2 regions of the Clostridium sp. JNZ J1-5 genome follow, and region 1 is predicted to be linked to the other one. Evidence: riboswitches for the same ligand, from Rfam matches in the RefSeq annotation. Region 1 holds a riboswitch; the other holds the start of a gene.
The links. A riboswitch is a leader RNA that binds a small molecule or an ion and turns the genes downstream of it on or off. The one in region 1 is predicted to bind lysine.
Positions count from the first base shown of each region.

Region 1 (10,329 bases):
TTAGAGTGTACTTTAAGCTATCTGAAAAATAGTTACAATAAGAAAAGTAATCTCTTCTTTCTTTAGAAAACTCTTTGTAGTTTTCCCCACAGGAACTTATTACCTCTCTACATAGGTAAAGATTGCAGGGATGGGGTCTTAAATTGAAATCTATGCTGCATCCTTCAATTGTTGCAAAAGGACACAATCTAAAAAAGAGTTTAGTATCAAAATCTCCCCAATCATAAACGTTTTCCTTCAAAAATTCTTCATGTTTTTCCTTATCAAATTCACCTATAACTTCTAAATGATATCTAGATATTTTTGTGTTTTTCATATTTAAAAGTTTGTATATATGATTCTTACTGCCTAAATTTATTATATTTTTTATATCTATTAGAGTGTACTTAGGGAAAGTACCAACAACATCCTCTATTTTTTACACTGGCATAAGAAATAGATTCTGTACACGAATTGCAGCTTCCGCAAAATGTACATCTAAATACTGGAACATTGTTATTGAATTCATATTCTAATTTGTCCATCGCATCACCTCATGGTTAAAATAAATTAATAAATCAATTATATTTTAACCATGTTAAATAGCAACTTGCAAAATATAGCGAAAATAAATGAAAGTATATAAAAATAATAAAGAATAAAAACTAATTTAGTTAGAAATCAAGATATAATTTAATTATATGCAATTTAAGAGTTTGCATTTTAACAATTTAATAATTAAGCACCATTTTTAAAGATAAAATTTATAAATTTAATAATTTCATATGCAATACCTGAAGCCACTAGCGGGCCAACAGGAACTCCTCCTAATAAAGCAACTCCCACAATTGAACCTATAACAACCCCTGCTAATGTATCGGTGTTGCCTTTTAAAAGATTAACACCTCTTGAGGCGAGTACTACTACAATTATTCCAGCAGTAAAAGAAATTATACCCTTAACACTTAATAAACTGTTTATAGTAATTGCAGAGGTATTATTCTGCTTAATTAATGGAACAAGCATCCATATCATTAAAAATATCATTCCAATATCCATAAAATATTTTTCAATAAAATTTATAGTTTTATAGTTATTGCTTAAGGATACCAAAAATATTAATAGGGAAGCAAAGGCTAAACTTTTATTTTTAGTAATAAGTGATAGTATAAATAAAATTACAAGAACCAATTTATATAACAAATTTAACACCCTAAAACTTACTTATAATATATAGTATTTTAAGTTTCATATTTTGTTAAAGTCATAAAAGCAAATTATGTTTTTAACATGTTTGCTTCAATCTGCATATTAATATTATAGGGCAAATATTTCTATTTTACAGGAGCTTAAAAGGAGGAGAATGGATGGAGGAAAAGGACAAGCAAGATTTAGATAGAGTAGTTAATCAAAATAAAAAAGCTTCTATAATGCTATTAGAAGTCGTTTACCTTATATTTATACTGCTAATTATTTTTAAGCCAGCAAATAAGATTAATTTTTATTTAGGTGAATTCATAGGTGTGTTTATAACTTGTTGTTTATATTTTGTGCTGCCTATTTGTTTAATTAACTTTATACAATCATTTGCTAAATACAAGAAGATTATATCAGACAAAGTACAAATAATTAGCGAAATGTTACTATTTTTAACAATATTACTTTTAACAGTTGTGTTTTTTATAATTGCTGTAATTCTGCTAATTTAATAAAAAAAGCCGTGAATGCACACGGCTTTTTTATTACCATTCATTTAAAAATCTATAGAGAGCAGGATATATGTTTAGTGAGCTCATTAAATCGTGATATTCATCCATAGCTTTATTATTTTCCTCTCTAACCTTTGTAGCTCTAATCATTAGATTTTTAGGAGTTTCAAGAGGGGATATATACTCAACTACGGATACATCATATCCTTTGGCTTCAAGCATTGTAGCACGCATACCATCAGTTAATATATCAGCTAGTCTAGCCTTTAGAACACCATGTTTTAGTATACTTTTAAAAGGTTCGTATGAATACTGATTTAAAAGCTCCCTATGGCAGCAAGGAACTGCAATAATTACATCAGCTTCTACTCTTATACCTAAGGCAAGAGCCATATCTGTTGCTGTATCGCATGCATGCAGTGATAAAACTACATTTATGTTTTTATTAGGAGTATAGTCCTTTATGTCAATTGCATGAAATTCCATGTTTCTGTATCCAAGATTGTTAGCCATTTTTTTTGAAGATTCAATTACAGACTCAGAGTAATCAAGACCTATAAAATGGCATTTGATTTTTTTTACCTCTGTTAAATAATAATTTAAAACAAATGAAAGATAAGATTTTCCACATCCACAATCTAATATATTTATTGTGCCTTTAGTTGGAAAGTTACTAAATATACCATCAAGAAGTTCTACATAATGATCTATTTGATTATATTTTCTTATTTTATCATTTTTTATCTTTCCATCCTTTGTCATTATGTTAATTTCTTTAAGGAGATTATCTGCACTACCAACTTTTATATAATAATCTCTATTTAGCAGAGTAGAAGTTTTACCTTCGACATGTTGGCTATTTATATTGCATAAAGTAGAAGAATCTGTTTTAGAATTGGTAGAATCTATATCTTTTACTTCGACATTTTTCATAGTAACATTTTTATTATCAGCTGAGATTAGAATATTTGTTCCTCTTTCGCTGTAAATAAACTCCAAAGAATCGTAATTCTCAGACTCTTCTATTATTTTATCTAAAATAATTTTAATATTTTCAACATGAGTTATTCCATTAAAATTATACTTAATTTTACCATTATCATAAGAACCATTACCGTTAAATGTTTTAAGGCCTGTTTTAAAGGTTACTGCTAAACCTTTGAATATAGAATTATTTTCTGAAAATCTATTGTCTATTCCCATAAAGAAAAGATTTAATTTATTTAAACTTTGCTTATTCATATGTAACTTTTCAAATCCTCCGTCTCACTTAATATTTGATAGGTATAGTATATCAGAATGTTATTATAAAGTTCAATTATGGATATAAAAATATAAAACCATATTAAGAAAGACTACTGGAAACACCAATAGTCTTAAAATTATTTTTTTTTATCTACCATTTGTTGTTCAACGGAAGCAATCATTCTTCTCATCATTTCTCCACCTACATTGCCTGCATTAGCCATTCTTCCAACTATTTTTGATGGAGTGTCTCCCATATATTCATGTTTATCAGTATATCCTTCAAGACCCATATCTTTAGCTACTTCCATTTTAAATTTTTCTAATCCTGAACTTGCTGAAGGTACAAGAGGTTTACGTGCCATAACTTTTCTCCTTTCGTAATATTAATTATTGTATAATTAGCTTTTGCAAAATATAAATTTGCATACTGTGAAATATATTGAAAATTTTTATAGAAGGTCTAAAATTATGTAACTAACAGTATAATGAATTCATATATTGATGAGTAGAAGATTTTTGTCAAATATGCATATATACAAGGAAATTCTGTGATTGTGTCTATAAATATCATGTGGGATAATAGATTCAATAAAACAGAATAAAGGAAGTAGTTGTTATGGAAGAATTAAGTGAATTTTTAGGATGGATTACAGCTGTAGCTTTTGGACTTGCTGTACTTAACTATTTCATTAAGTATGTGAATAGAAAATTTATAAATAATGTATCAAAAGAAAATCCTAGTTTAGCAAAAAATTATAGAATTATTATGAGATACTTTATAAGATATCATAGATTGTTTGGAATTATTGCAACTGTAGCTGTAAGTATACATTTTATTGTTATATATACAACTCAGGGTATTTTATCTTATACAGGTATTATAGCAGCAATAGCTATGATATTAGTATTTTCACTGGGGGTTTTCGGAACACGGATACAAAAGAAGGTCAATGGTGGTTGGGTAAAAATACATAGAGGAATTTCATTTATATTAATAATAGCAATTGTAGTACATTTAATTACCAAAATATAGAGTAACGAGTTTTTATAAAAATAGTTGCATAATTATAATTTTCATGTTAAACTATGAATAATTTAATTTTTAGAAATATAAAAATTTAATAATACGTTGGTTACCTAGGGTAGAGGTGCTGTAATTATTAGTATTTATTCGGAGTCGGCGGACTATGAGGAATAGAAAAAGGAATTATGGCCGAAGAAAATAAGATGGCAAAATTGTTTTCTGGCTTTGCACAAAATATGTGTAAAGTTGTCGCGTAATAAGTTACGTGGAGAGCTACAAGGTACACTGAGTTCGAAATATATTATATATATTACATTCGTATAATTATATTGCGACGAGGGTGTCCTTGTCGCAATATTTTTTTATTTATTAGGAAATTATAAGTTATAATGATGTCTCATGCTACATTATAAGGGGGCTTGAAAAATGGGAATTGTAGTACAAAAATACGGAGGAAGTTCTGTTGCTACAACTGAAAAAATTAAAAAGATTGCTGAAACATTAGTAAAAAGAAAAAAGAAAAAAGATGATTTAGTAGTTGTAGTATCGGCTATGGGAGACACTACAGATGATTTAATTTCACTGGCAAAACAAATATCTAATAATCCCGATAAAAGAGAACTTGATGCGTTGCTATCTACGGGAGAAATGATGTCTTGTGCACTGCTATCTATGGCTATCAAGGAGTTAGGATATAATTCAGTTAGTTATACAGCTTACCAAATTGGAGTTAAAACTACTGGACAATATGGAAAAGGATTAATTGATGATATAGATGATACTAGAATAAGACAAAGTTTAAAACAAGATAAAATTGTAATTGTAGCAGGATTTCAAGGAATAAATAATGAAGGAGATATAATCACATTAGGTAGAGGTGGATCAGATACTTCTGCAGTAGCATTAGCAGTAAAGCTTGGTGCTATATGTGAAATCTACACAGATGTAGATGGAATATATAGTGTTGATCCTAGAAAATATAAAGATGCCAAGAAATTAGATGCAATAGATTATGAAGAAATGCTGGAACTTTCTAGTTTAGGAGCTCAAGTTATGCATTCAAGATCTATCGAATTGGCTGAAAAATACGAAATCCCATTATATGTAGGATTGAGTAATAGTGATATCCAAGGAACGGTTATTAAGGGGGTAGATAAAATGAACTTAGAGAGTAAGCCAGTGACAGGACTTGCTACCAGTGATGATGATATAGCAGTAACTTTGAAAGAGATAAATTCAGATATAAATATATTATCTAATTTGTTTGAAGCTATAGGAAGCAGAAAAATTAATATAGATATGATAAGTCAAACAGCACCATTAAATGGCAAAGTGAATGTTTCCTTTACAATTCCAAAAGATGAACAGGAAGAATGCATGGGTATAATTAAAAACTTTGCTAAAGATGAGTATATATCTATAGATAATAACATTACAAAGTTTTCAGTAGTTGGAATTGGAATGAAGAATACTTCAGGAGTTGCAGCAAGAATGTTTAAGTTATTTAGTGAAAATGATATAAATGTGAAAATGATAACTACATCTGAGATAAGAATTACTTGTGCTATAAGCCAAGAAGATAAGACAAAGGCTATTCAAATCATAGCAAAAGAATTTAATCTTTAGTTGGTGAATATTATATTGAATGGGGGCTTATAAATTGAAATTATTTGGAACTATGGAAATATTAAATAATCAATTATGTATAGGTGGTATTAGTACTATTGAATTAGCTAGGGAATTTGGAACTCCGCTTTATGTAATGGATGAAAAATTAATTAGGGATAATTGTAAAATGTTTTATAAAAGTTTTAAGGCTGACAAAAGTATAAATAGAGTAGCTTATGCCGGGAAAGCTTTTTTAACCATAGCCATGTGTCAAATTATAGATGAAGAAGGATTGTATCTTGATGTAGTTTCAGGAGGAGAATTATATACAGCTTATAAAAGCGGTTTTCCAATGGAAAAGATATATTTCCACGGAAATAATAAGACTATAGAAGAAATAGAGATGGGAATTAAGCTAGGGGTTGGAAGATTTGTTGCAGACAATTTTTATGAAATCGAAAAAATAAATGAAATAGCAAAAAAATACAATAAAGTTCAAAAGGTATTGTTAAGAATAACTCCAGGAATAGAAGCCCATACTCATGAGTATATAAAAACTGGTCAAGTAGATTCTAAATTTGGATTTACATTACTTGAAAATCAAACATTAACAGCCGTACAAAAAGCTAATATGCACACAAATATAGAGCTAATGGGATTTCATTGTCATATTGGGTCTCAAATTTTTGAAATCGAACCTTATAGAGAAGAAGTTAGAATAATGCTTTCTTTAATAAAAGAGGTTAAAGATAAATTAGGATTTGAAATCAAGGAATTAGATTTAGGTGGAGGCTTTGGAATTTATTATGAAAGTGGAGACTCTCCAAGAAAATTTAATGAATTCTGTGAAGCTATATTAGATGAAGCAGAAAAGGTTTCAGAAGAATTAGAGATAACTTTACCATCATTAACTATTGAACCAGGAAGATCTATAGTAGGAAATGCAGGTACTACTCTTTATACAGTAGGAGCAATTAAGCAAATACCAGAAGTAAGAAAGTATGTAGCTGTAGATGGGGGTATGACAGATAATATAAGGCCTGCATTATATAGAGCACAATATGAATGTGTGATTGCTAATAAGGTAGAATCTTTTATATCTAGAGAAACTGTAACAATATCAGGAAAGTGTTGTGAATCAGGAGATATACTTTTAAATGACGTTGAAATATCAGAAGTAGAAAGTGGAGATATATTAGCTGTATTAAGCACTGGAGCTTATGGCTATTCTATGTCTAGTAATTACAACAAAATTCCTAGAGCGGCAGTAGTTTTAGTAGGGGATGGAAACGCAAAAGTAATCTGCAAGAGGCAATCATACGAAGACTTAATTGCCAATGAAATTAGGTTATAGCCAAACAATAAATTAGCCATCAAAATTTAAAAAATATAAAAAAGGAACTTATGTTAATAGTTTTTTAGCATAAGTTCCTTTTTATTTTTGTTTAATCTTAGCTTTTTGGGGAACAATAGTTAGGCATAAAATTTTACAGTGATATAAATGTAATGAAGGAGTGACTTTAAATGTCTTATATAATAACACTTATATCTGTAGCTATTATTATGACTCTTTATGTAACTTTAAAAAATGGAAAAAAGGTTGAAAATAATATACTAGGGGACATCCCAGTAATTGATATCAATAAAGAGGATTTAGAAAAACACGCTATAGAAATATCAAGAAATGATTCTTATACAAAAAATACAAATTGTAGAAGAAAACTTATAAAAAGTTTAGATTTAAGTTACAAGAAAATAATAGAGGGTTATGATCATATAGATAAAGATGTTAGAAATAAAAGAGAAGTAGCTCCAGCTTCTGAATGGATTTTAGATAATTTATATTTAATTGAAAAAGAATATAAACATATTAAATATAACATGCCTAAAACATACTATAAAAATCTGCCCATAATAGATAAAGGTATAATGAAAGGCTACCCAAGAGTCTATCATATAGCAGTTGAATTAGTATCACATACTGACGGAAATATAGATGAGGATACTATAGAAAAATTTGTAAAAGCATATCAAACTAATTCTGTGCTAACCAGTGGTGAAATTTGGGCGTTACCTATAATGCTTAGAATAGCACTAATACAAAATATAAGCAAAATTACTGAAAAAATAGTATTTGATTCAAATGAAAAAGAAAAGGCCGATATAATTGCAGATAGATTAATAAGTTCAGTGGAAAGTAAAAAAGTAACTAGAGAAATTCAAGAGATTTCTAAAGAAGATATAGATTTTACTTCACATTTTACAGAAAGATTATTGAAAATATTGAGAGATAATGGGGTAGACTCTCCGGAGATATATATTTGGATAGATGAAAAGCTAGAATTGAAAGAAACAAATTCTGAAAAAATGATAAATTTAGATCACCAAGAACAAGCTTCATACCAGTTTTCTATTGGAAATTCAATTAATTCTATTAGAGAGGTAGAAGCGTTAAATTGGAGAGAAAGTTTTGAAAGACTAAGTTTTGTTGAAAATGTATTGAGAAATGATCCTGCAAATATATATGCTAGCATGGATTTTGAATCTAGGGATTATTATAGACATAAGATAGAAAAGTTAGCACGTGTTATGAAAAAACCTGAATCTTTTATAGCTAAAAAGGCAATTCAATGTGCTAAAGAAGCAGAAATGATTGAAGGCAAAGAATATGAAAAACATGTAGGGTATTATATTATAGACAATGGAGTAGAATGTCTTAAATCCAAATCAGGGTTTAAGGATAAAGGGTTGAATAGTATTAAAAATACTACAAAAAGACATTCGGTGCAATATTACATAGGAACTATAATAACTGGAACTATCGTTATGATGCTTATATTCCTTAGTTCAAGTTATATAAATGATACAGAAAAAATTTTATGGAGATATATAATTGCTGCTCTAGTACTTATAATACCATGTAGTGAAATAGTAACTTCTTTTTTTAATTGGAGTATTAACAATTTAAGCACTCCAAAGTTTGTGCCTAAAATAGAATTAGAACAGGGCATTGGAGAAGAAAATAGAACTATAGTGGTAATTCCAACAATTATAGATACTGTGCAGAGAGCTTATGAATTAATAAGTAGTATGGAAGTATATTATTTAGCTAACTTAGATAAAAATCTATATTTTGCAATCTTAAGTGATTTTAAAGATAGCAACGAAAAGGAAAATAAAGATGATAAACGTATAATAGAAGCTGCTTTAAAAGATGTAGAAAGACTTAATAAGAAATATTGTAAAGATAGAGAAGATATATTTTATTTTTTCAGTAGATATAGACAATTTAATGAAAAAGAAGGAATATGGCTAGGGTGGGAGAGAAAACGAGGAAAGCTTGTAGAATTTAACTCTCTAATCAGAGGAAATAAAAATACAAGTTACGATATTATAAGCGGAAATATAGAACAGCTTTATAAAGCTAAATACGTGATAACTTTAGATTCTGATACTCAACTTCCGCGAGACAGTGCTAAAAAGTTAATTGGAGCCATGAGCCATATTTTAAATAGGCCTTGTATTGATAAAGATAAAAAAAGAGTAATAAGAGGATATGGATTAATGCAACCTCGGGTAAGTATCAGCACCTTAAGTGCTAATAAAACTATTTTCTCAAGAATTTTTTCTGGGGAGACTGGAATAGATACTTATACAACAGCTATATCAGATGTCTATCAAGACTTATTTGGAGAAGGTATTTTTACCGGTAAGGGTATCTACCATATTGATACATTTAATTATATGCTAAGAGATGAAGTGCCTGAAAACTCAGTATTAAGCCATGATCTTTTAGAGGGAGAGTATGTTAGAACCGCTCTTGTTACTGATATAGAATTAATCGATGGTTATCCTGCTTATTATATAGCAAGTGCTAAAAGACTCCATAGATGGGTTCGTGGAGATTGGCAGTTGCTTCCTTGGATTAGAAAGAAAAATTTTAATAAGCCATTATCAAGGTGGAAGTTAATAGACAATTTAAGAAGAAGTTTACTAGCTCCTTGTATAATTTTGCTAATCGCCTTATCATTTGATATTTTACCAGATGGAGATGACAAATGGATTATGGCAGCTATAGTGGCTTTAATAAGCCCGCTGCTATTTGATGTTACAGAATCTGTATCATCACCAATAAGGGGAATCAGCATGTCAGGTAAAATAAATAGCAGCAAAACTGCTCTAGAGCAAGTATTTCTTATATTTTGTTTTTTACCTTATGTTGCCTATCTTATGGTAGATGCTATAGTTAGAACTATTTACAGAGTATTTGTAAGTAAAAAAAATCTTCTAGAGTGGCAGACTGCTGCTGATGCTGAAGCGAAATCTGGAAAAAGATTAAAAGATTATATAAGTGCAATGTGGATGGGAAGTTTAATAGCAGTAATATTATTGGCATTAGCTTTTAATAAATCTATAGATGAAGGAATATTTATGATTCCATCTTGTATAGTATGGTTTATAAGTCCATGGGTAGCTTGGTATATAAGTGGAGAAATAAAAGAAAAAAATTGCATAATAACTAGAGAACAAAAATTAATGTTAAGAAGAATTGGAAGAAAGACATGGGCTTATTTTGAGGATTTTGTTAATGAAGAGAATAATTGGTTAGCACCAGACAATTATCAAGAAGATCCTAATAATGGAGTTGCCCATAGAACATCTCCCACTAATATAGCTATGGGACTTACATCAAATTTGGTTGCCTATGATTTTGGATACATTGGATTAATTGAAAATATAGATAGAATAGATAAAGTATTA
Region 1 covers NZ_CM132773.1:1,244,037-1,254,365, reverse strand. The annotation lists gene ACWW38_RS05940 (hypothetical protein) at 1-316, opposite strand, end outside; gene ACWW38_RS05935 (DUF441 domain-containing protein) at 718-1,191, opposite strand; gene ACWW38_RS05930 (hypothetical protein) at 1,347-1,688, shown strand; gene ACWW38_RS05925 (class I SAM-dependent methyltransferase) at 1,722-2,930, opposite strand; gene ACWW38_RS05920 (small, acid-soluble spore protein, alpha/beta type) at 3,071-3,298, opposite strand; gene ACWW38_RS05915 (hypothetical protein) at 3,553-3,969, shown strand; lysine riboswitch at 4,072-4,244, shown strand; gene ACWW38_RS05910 (aspartate kinase) at 4,387-5,586, shown strand; gene lysA (diaminopimelate decarboxylase) at 5,621-6,922, shown strand; gene ACWW38_RS05900 (GH36-type glycosyl hydrolase domain-containing protein) at 7,093-10,329, shown strand, end outside.

Region 2 (10,329 bases), 1.5 Mb from region 1:
CTTATTTATCTGATTATTGTTTAGCACCATGTAATGAAGATTTCCCCAAAAGAGCTAAGGAAAATGGCGGAGGATTTATATTAGGTGGAGCTAACTATGGACAGGGATCAAGTAGAGAGCATGCAGCTTTAGTACCTCTTTATTTAGGAATAAAAGCTGTGCTTGCTAAATCTTTTGCTAGAATACACATGGCCAATTTGATAAACAATGGAATAATGCCTTTAGTATTCAATAATATTAATGATTATGATAATATAGATGAGTTTGATGAGCTTATTATGCAAAATGTTCTTCAAGGGATAGAAAGTGGAAAAATTATAGTTAAAAATAAAACTAAGAATAAGGAATACGAGATGAATTTACAGCTTTCTGAAAGACAAAAAGAGATGATATTAAAAGGTGGGCTTATAAACACTATTAAAGATAAATAATATAAAGCATTAGAATTGATCAGCAATTGGAGGTAACGTAATGAAATATGATGTGACTTTAATTCCGGGAGACGGAATTGGACCAGAGGTTATGATAGCAGCTAAGACTATAATTGATGCAAGTGGAGTACAAATTAATTGGGAAATGGTAGAAGCTGGTGAAAAGGTTATTGAAGAATATGGCACACCTCTTCCAAACTATGTAATAGAAAGTATTAAGAAAAATAAAGTAGCTATAAAGGGACCAGTTACTACTCCAATAGGGAAAGGCTTTAGGAGTGTAAATGTAGGACTTAGACAAGCACTTGATCTTTATGCTAATGTAAGACCCGTAAAAACTTATGAGGGTATAGCTTCAAGATATGAAAATGTAGATATTGTAATAGTTAGAGAAAATACAGAGGATTTATATGCAGGTATTGAACACAGTATAGGAGATGTGGCTGCTGAGAGTATCAAGATAATTACAAAAAAAGCTAGTGATAGAATAGCTGAATTTGCTTTTGACCTAGCAGAAAAACAAGGAAGAAAGAAAGTAACAGCAGTTCATAAGGCTAATATAATGAAATTATCAGATGGACTTTTCCTAAGATGCTCAAAAGAAGTGGCAGAGAAGCACAAAACTATTGAATTTTCAGATATGATAGTAGATGCTATGAGTATGAGATTAGTTCAATCTCCAGAAAATTATGATGTACTTGTTATGCCTAATTTATATGGAGATATTTTATCAGATATGGCGGCAGGATTAGTAGGAGGACTTGGTGTGGTTCCAGGTGCAAATATTGGGGACGGAATTGCTGTATTTGAAGCAGTTCATGGTTCAGCACCAGATATTGCTGGGAAGAATATAGCTAACCCTACAGCAGCTATACTAAGTGGAGTTATGATGTTAAGATATTTAGGAGAGTATGAAGCAGCAGAAAAAATAGATAATGCTGTAGCAAAGGTACTAAAAGAAGGAAAAGTAAAAACTTCTGACTTAGGTGGAAATGCAAAAACAATGGAGTTTGCAGAAGAAATAATTAGAAATCTATAACCTGTAAGTTTTAACATTAATATTTATAAAAGATGTGTAGATAGATTTGTCTATACATCTTTTATGTTATTAATTACATATTTATTAATTATAATTTCAAAATATGAACCAGTATACATAATTAAGAGGGGGATAATGGATGGAGTTAAACTTAGATTCAGATTATAAAACAGAGTTTAAGCAAGGTATGAAAGCAGGTATTCCGATATTTATGGGATATTTTCCAATTTCTATTACTTTTGGACTAATTGCAAAGGCTTCAGGTGTACATGGATTTCTAGCAGTATTAATGGCAGTGACAAATTTTACAGGAGCTACACAATTTATTGGAGTAAATATGTTTGCTCAGGGAATTGCTCTTAGCAATATTGTTTTGACCACTTTTATGATCAATGCAAGATACCTTTTAATGTCATTTTGTGTTGCTAATAAATTGAAAAATTCAGCCAGTACTAAAATAAAAGCTGCATTAAGTTTTGGAATTACAGATGAAGTTTTTGTTGTATCAATGACTAAAGAGGATTTAAAACCTAGTTTTATATTTGGAGCACAACTTGTTTCCTATTCAGGTTGGGTTTTGGGAACCATAGTAGGAGTTCTTTTGGCTAATATATTACCTGAGGGAGTTTCAAGCAGTATAGGTATTGCAATATATATAATGTTTTTAGGCTTACTTCTTCCAGCAGCAAAAGAATCTATTAAAATAGCAATTGTATCTGTTGTTGCCATGATAATTAGTTCTATCATATATTGGATTCCAATATTAAATAAAACTATTGGAAGTTGGAGAATAGTTATTACTATTATTTTAGCTTCTTTAATTGGAGCTGCACTTTTACCTAGTGAAGAAGGTGAAAAAAATGAATAGATTTCTTATTATGCTAATAGTAACAGGATTAGTAACTTATTTGACTAGAGCTATACCTATGATTTTTTATAGAGGAAAGGAACCAGGAAAATTTATAAAATCCTTTTTGGAATATATACCTTATGCTGCACTAGGAGGTCTTTTGTTCCCAGAAGTATTGTATTCTACAGGAAATTTAATAACAGCATTAGCTGGAGGAGTCTTTGCTAGTGTTTTGATATTAAAAAAGCAGAATATGATTGTTTCGGTATTAGGAACTATAGTGTTAGTATATTTTTTAAATTTATATTTTTAGCATCTGATTTAAGAGGTCTTTGAGAGTGTTCGCTCAAAGACCTTTTTTCTTTAATGGTTCTGTTTTAAATGAATGTTGATTTTTACATTCATTTAAAATTTTCCATATATTGATTTTTGTTCTTGATGAATAAAAATTCAAAAAAACAGAATAAATATTAGAAAAGGTATTGCATAAATATAATATATTATGTATAATTATTATATTAAAAGTTGGTTGTATATGGTAATTTATATCATAGATCCAACTAATACAGGGGATTAACAAATAGAGAGGTGTATAAATATGAAAAAAATAGGTGTTATTTTATTAGTTTTTATTATGGGACTTACATTATTAGTTGGTTGTGGAAAGGAGTCAGCTGCTAGTAATTCAAAAGGTACTGCAGGTACTGAAACTAAATCTGATAATTCTTTGGAGACAGTAAAGCAGGCAGGAAAATTAGTGGTTGGATTAGATGATGCTTACCCTCCAATGGAATTCAGAGATGAAAAAAACAATTTAGTTGGATTTGACATTGACTTAGCTAATGAAATTGGAAAAAAGCTTGGAGTTAAGGTAGAATTCATGACAACAGAATGGAATGGAATCTTATTAGCTCTTCAATCAAAGAAATTTGATATGATAATTTCAGGCTTAAGTATTACAGAAGAAAGAAAAAAATCAATAGCATTTTCAGAACCATATGTTATGGGTGGTCAAGTTATAGCAGTTAAAGCTGGAAATGATTCTATAAAAACACTTGCTGATTTAAAAGGTAAAAAAGTTGGTTGTCAAATGGGATCTACTGGACAGAAGGCCGCAGAAACTAACTTAAAAGATATTAAAGAGCTTAGAAAATATGGAAAGATAACAGAGGCTTTTAGTGAATTATCAATAGGAAGAGTAGATGCAGTTATTATGGATGCCCAAGTTGGTGGATATTATATAGCAAAGAAACCAGGTGAATTTGTAGTTTTAAAAGAAATGGTAAGTGAAGAACCTATGGGAGTAGGCTTCAAAAAAGAAGATAAGCAATTACAAAATGCCATTCAAAAGGCTATAGATGAATTAAAAGCAGATGGAACATTATCTAAGTTATCAGTTAAGTGGTTTGGATTTGATGCATATAAAAAATAGTAATAAAGATACCTCTGTATATTTGTGAATACAGAGGTATAGAAACTTAAAGGCTTATAGGATGGACTATGGGGGGATAATATGGATATAGCAATTTTAAAAAATATGCTTCCAATATTGCTTAAAGGAAGTATTATAACTATAGAACTTACAGTTATATCAGTAATTTTAGGAAGTGTTATAGGAATAATTGTAGCTACTTTGAAATTATCTAAAAGCAAAATAGTTGTTTCAATTGTATCTTTTTATACTTGGTTGTTTAGAGGAACTCCAATGCTTTTACAGCTTTTCTTTTTCTATTATGCACTACCATTTGTGGGACTAGAGTTAACTCCTATGAGTGCAGCTATAATTGGATTAAGCTTAAATTCAGGAGCATATATGGCAGAGATTATAAGAGGAGGAATACTTTCTATAGATAAAGGGCAGTTTGAAGCTTGCAAGGCATTAGGATTTACTTACTTTCAAACTATGAAAAAGGTAATATTACCTCAAACTTTTAGAGTAATAATTCCTTCTATAGGAAATGAGTTTATAACAATGCTCAAAGATACTTCACTTGTTTCCGCAATTGCAATGGAAGAACTTATGAGAAACGCACAATTACAAATTTCCTCTACAGCAAGACCTATAGAAGCTTTTTTTATAGCAGGATGCTTGTATTTACTTATGACAACAGTATTTACAACTATATTCTCTTTAACTGAAAGAAAGCTTTCAGTATATTAAGGATGGTGGTTAAGGTGAATATGATAGAAGCTAAAAATTTAACTAAAAAATTTGGAGATTTAACAGTTTTTGAAAATTTAAATGTTAAGGTAAAAAAAGGAGAAGTTTTAGTTATAATAGGCCCTTCTGGTTCAGGTAAGAGTACGTTTTTAAGATGTTTAAATACACTTGAGCTACCTAATGAAGGAGAAATTATTATAGAAGGTGAAAAGCTAAATATAAAAGATAAAAAGGATACAAGATTAAAAATAGAAAAAATGGGTATGGTTTTTCAAAACTTTAATCTTTTTCCACATATGACTGTAGAGCAGAATGTAATAGAAGCTCCAATTACAGTAAAGAAAGAAAAAAAAGAAGATGTTCTAAAAAAAGCAAATGAATTAATAAATAAGGTAGGATTAGGTGATAAAAAAGATTATTATCCATCTAAGCTTTCAGGAGGCCAAAAGCAGAGGGTTGCTATTGCTAGAGCTCTTGCTATGGACCCAGATATAATGCTTTTTGATGAGCCTACTTCAGCACTGGACCCTGAACTTGTAGGGGAAGTTTTAAATGTAATGAAAGATCTTGCAAAAGAGGGAATGACTATGGTGGTTGTTACTCACGAGATGGGATTTGCAAGGGAAGTTGGAGATAGAGTTATATTTATGGATGGAGGAAAAATAGTAGAAGAAGGTACTCCAGAGGATATTTTCAGCAATCCTAAGGAAGAAAGAACAAAAGCATTTTTAGATAAAATACTTTAATATTAATTAACAAAAATAGTTATTAAAATTTTGCAATTGCAAATCATATAAATTATTAACAACTGGGTAATGAAGAAAGGGGATTTAACAATGAAAGAAAAAGTAGTATTAGCATATTCAGGTGGATTAGATACATCTATTATTATACACTGGCTTAAGGAAAACTATGATTTAGAAGTTATAGCATGTTGTGTAAATGTAGGTCAAGATGAAGACTTTGAGGAGATTAGGAAAAAAGCAATAAAATCTGGAGCATCAAAGATATATATAGAAGATGTAACAGAAGAATTTATCACTGATTTCCTATTTAAAGGTGTTAAAGCCAATGCTATATATGAAGGTAAGTACCTTTTAGGAACATCTTTTGCAAGACCATTGATTGCTAAAAAACTTGTTGAGACAGCTCATAAAGAAGGTGCAAAATATATATGCCATGGATGTACAGGAAAAGGTAATGACCAAGTACGTTTTGAAGTTGGGATAGCATCTATTGATCCTTCTATAAATATAATAGCTCCATGGAGAATGTGGGACATTAAATCAAGAGAAGATGCTATAGATTATGCTAATACTAATGGAATAGAGGTACCAGTAACTAAAGAAAAGATATATTCAAGAGATAGAAATATTTGGCATACAAGTCATGAGGGCGGAGATTTAGAAAATCTAAAAAATGAACATAAGGGAGATATGTATCTTATGACAGTACCTCCAGAAAAGGCAAAAGATGAAGCTACTTATGTGGAGATATATTTTGAAAAAGGTATAGCAAAAAAAATTAATGGAGAAGAATTAAGTCCTGTAGAAATGCTTAATAAGTTAAATAAAATAGGTGGAGAAAATGGAATTGGTGTTGTAGATTTATTGGAAAATAGACTTGTTGGAATGAAATCAAGAGGTGTATATGAGACTCCAGGAGGTACAATATTATATGCTGCTCACAAAGAGTTAGAATATTTAACTGTTGAAAAAGAGTCTTTCCACTTTAAAGAAATGGTATCTCAAAAGTATGGAGAATTAGTATATAATGGATTGTGGTATACTACTTTAAAAGAAGCTCTTGATGCTTTTGTAGATAAAACTCAAGAAAAAGTAACTGGAAGTGTAAAATTAAAATTGTATAAAGGTAATATAATGTTTGCAGGAATGGAATCTCCTTATGCATTATATGAAGAGACAATATCTTCTTTTGGTGCAAGCGACTTATATGATCATAGTGATGCAGAAGGATTTATTAATCTTTTCGGACTGCCATATAAAATTAATGCTATGCTTAATAAAAATAAATAACTAAAAACATAATCGCTAATCTCTAGTCTCTAATCACTAAAAAGAGATAGAGATTAGCGATTAGTGATTGAAGACTAAAAGAACGGAGTGATTTTACTTATGAAACTTTGGGGAGGAAGATTTAAAAATGAAGAAAGTAAGCTTATGGAGGACTTTAATAGTTCCCTAAGCTTTGATAAAAGATTATATAGAGAAGATATTATAGGAAGTATTGCCCATGTAAAAATGCTAGCAAAATGCAAGGTTTTAAAGGAAGATGAAAAAGATACAATAGTAAAGGGGTTAAAGTCAATATTAGAAGATATTGAAGCTAAAAAACTTCTTATTGAAGGTGATTACGAAGATATTCACAGCTTTGTTGAGGTCAATCTAATTAGCAGAGTAGGAGAGGTTGGAAAAAAGCTTCATACAGGAAGAAGTAGAAATGACCAGGTTGCCTTAGATATGAGAATGTACTCTAAAGCAAAAGCCTATGAAGTTATAGAAAATCTAGATCAATTACTTAACACAATAAATGAACTTGCAATAAAAAATAATGTAATGATGCCAGGCTACACACATCTACAAAGGGCACAAGTGGTTACATTTAAGCATCATATGATGGCATATTACAGTATGCTGAAAAGAGATAAAAATAGAATTGTGAGTGACATCAATATAATGGATGAGAGCCCTCTTGGATGTGGAGCGTTAGCTGGAACTACTTATAATATTGATAGAGACTTTACTGCAGCTGAGCTAGGTTTTAAAAAACCTGTAGATAACTTTATGGATGGAGTAAGTGATAGAGACTATTTAATAAGTCTTTTATCTTCATTCTCTATAATAATGATGCATTTAAGTAGGCTAAGTGAGGAACTTATATTATGGAGCAGTAAAGAGTTTGATTTTATATCTATAAGTGATGAATTTTCAACTGGAAGTAGTATCATGCCTCAAAAGAAAAATCCCGATGCCGCTGAATTAATAAGAGGCAAAACAGGAAGAGTTTATGGAGACTTAATGGGACTTTTGACTACTATGAAAGGTATTCCACTAGCTTATAATAAAGATATGCAGGAAGATAAAGAGAGATTTTTTGATGGATTAGACACTGTTTTAAAGTCTTTAAAAGTTATGAATGGTATGTTAGATGGACTAAAAATAAAAGAAGATAATATGTATAATAGTGTTAAAAGAGGATTCTTAAATGCCACCGAAGCAGCTGACTATCTAGTAAACAAGGGGATGGCCTTTAGAGATGCGCATGGAGTAATCGGTTCTATAGTTTTATACTGTGAAGAAAATGGTTCAAGTATTGAGGAATTAAAATTAGAAGAGTTAAAGAATTTTAGTCAGCTTTTTGAAGAAGATGTATATGAATTTATAGACTACAAAAATACCTTATGCAGAGGAATAAAGAAATATATATAGTTTAATCTTACTTAAATAGTGAATATTTAGGTTTAAAATTAATTAAATTGAATAATTATTAATTTATAGGTTGACTATATTATGATAGTGTTATAAAATAATAAAAAAGCGTATATCGAAGTTTGTTGGTAGAGGTGCGATATTTAAGAGTATTGTTACGGAGAGAAGTACGATGATGTAGCAGGAAAGGAAATACCGCCGAAGCGTATAACGGATACTTTAAAGTTATACAGCTGGTCTTGCATAAAATATGTGTAAGATTGTCACAAGTAATATTTGTGGAGAGCTATCATTCAACTTGTTGGGTACTATTATAATTCTGTAGTATTTAATGAGCCTTGGGTGAAAACTCAAGGCTTTTGTTATTGTCTAAAGATGTTCTTCCGCAGAAGCTCGGTATATGATAAAAAGAAAACAGGGGGAAAATCAATGAAAAGAAAAAAGATGTTTTTACTTACTTTATTAATTATGGTTTTAGCATTTGCTACCACGGCTTTAGGGGTTGATCAAGAAGTAGCAAAGGCAAATGCAAATAACTTTGGGATGTGGACATTAATGCCACCGCTAGTTGCTATAATATTAGCTTTTATAACTAAAAATGTTGTAATATCACTATTCTTAGGAATACTTTCAGGAACAGTTATATTGCAATTAAAAGGAGCAAATGTATTTTATGCATTATTCCTTGGATTTTTTGATATAGTTAATAGATTAGTAGGGTCATTAGCAGATCCGTGGAATGCTGGTATTATACTTCAATGTTTAACAATTGGTGGACTTATAGCTCTAATTTCTAAAATGGGTGGAGCTAAGGCGGTAGCAGAATCATTAGCTAAAAAAGCTAAAAGCCCAACTAGTGCTCAATTGATTACTTGGTTTTTAGGAATATTAGTATTCTTTGATGATTATGCAAACTCATTAATAGTAGGTCCTATGATGAGACCAGTTACTGATAAAATGAAAATATCAAGAGAAAAACTATCTTTTATAGTTGATGCTACTGCAGCGCCAATTGCAGGTATTGCAGTTATATCAACATGGATAGGACTTGAACTTAGTTTAATTAAAGATGGATATCAATCTGTAGGACAAAATGTAAGTGCTTATAATATATTCCTACAAACTATTCCATATAGATTTTATAATATATTAATTCTTATATTCATAGTGTTTACAGCAATATTTTTAAGAGAATTTGGTCCAATGCTTAAGGCAGAAAGACGTGCTAGAGCTACAGGAGAAGTTTTACGTAAAGGTTCAAAACCAATGGTTTCATCAGAAGCTACAGAACTTGAACCAAAAGAAGGTATAAAATTAAGAGTTGCTAATGCAGTAGTACCTATACTAATTTTAGTTTTAGGAGCTTTCATAGGATTCTATTACAATGGTTATAACTCAATAATGGGTGGAGAAAATAAAGAATTAATTCAATTACTTAAAGATTCACCAATGTCATTTACTGGTATAAGAGAAGCTTTTAGTGCATCTGATGCAAGTATAGTTTTATTCCAATCAGCTTTAGTTGCTAGTATAGTAGCTATGATAATGGGAGTAAGACAAAAATTATTCACAGTAAGTGAAGCAATTGATACTTGGATACAAGGAATGAAATCTCTAATTATTACAGGTGTTATATTACTACTTGCTTGGTCTTTAAGCTCAGTAGTTAAAGAATTAGGAACTGCCTTATTCTTAGTAGGTGCGTTAAAAGATACATTACCTGCATTTATACTGCCAGCTATAATATTCATATTAGCTTCAATTATTTCATTTGCAACAGGTACTTCTTATGGAACAATGGGAATATTAATGCCACTTACAATACCTCTTGCATTTGCAATAAATCCTACTAATGCTTATATGATTACTGCTATTAGTTCTGTACTAACAGGATCCATATTTGGTGATCACTGTTCACCAATTTCGGATACAACTATACTTTCTTCCATGGGATCAGCCTGTGACCACATGGATCATGTTAACACTCAACTATTTTACTCTATAGTAGTTGGAATTATAACTGTAGTTGCAGGATATATTCCAGTAGGTCTTGGAGCACCTATATATATAGTACTTCCACTAGATATAATTCTCATTGGATTAGTAGTTAGATTTATAGGTAAACCTGTAAATGTCATTGAAGCAGAAGGCCAACTTGAAAAAGCTCAATAATCGAAATTATTATAAAATAAAAAAACATGTAGGATAAAATATGTCCTACATGTTTTTTATATTATGTTCTATTTTAAATGAATGTTGATTTTTACATTCATTTAAAACTTTCCATTAGTAAGTTAAGGCTGTTTTAAGAGATTGTTGAGTTCATTATAATGAACTCAACAATCTCTTAAAATATAGCCTTATTTTAATATTGGTTTTTAAATACTTTAACCCTTGAT
Region 2 covers NZ_CM132773.1:3,376,833-3,387,161, forward strand. The annotation lists gene ACWW38_RS16165 (aconitate hydratase) at 1-431, shown strand, start outside; gene ACWW38_RS16170 (isocitrate dehydrogenase (NAD(+))) at 472-1,470, shown strand; gene ACWW38_RS16175 (AzlC family ABC transporter permease) at 1,610-2,338, shown strand; gene ACWW38_RS16180 (AzlD domain-containing protein) at 2,331-2,633, shown strand; gene ACWW38_RS16185 (amino acid ABC transporter substrate-binding protein) at 2,919-3,752, shown strand; gene ACWW38_RS16190 (amino acid ABC transporter permease) at 3,834-4,481, shown strand; gene ACWW38_RS16195 (amino acid ABC transporter ATP-binding protein) at 4,496-5,227, shown strand; gene ACWW38_RS16200 (argininosuccinate synthase) at 5,318-6,517, shown strand; gene argH (argininosuccinate lyase) at 6,617-7,930, shown strand; lysine riboswitch at 8,052-8,227, shown strand; gene ACWW38_RS16210 (Na+/H+ antiporter NhaC family protein) at 8,360-10,102, shown strand; gene ACWW38_RS16215 (tryptophan transporter) at 10,296-10,329, opposite strand, start outside.
Region 2: another riboswitch for lysine. It lies ahead of ACWW38_RS16210 (Na+/H+ antiporter NhaC family protein); the one in region 1 lies ahead of ACWW38_RS05910 (aspartate kinase).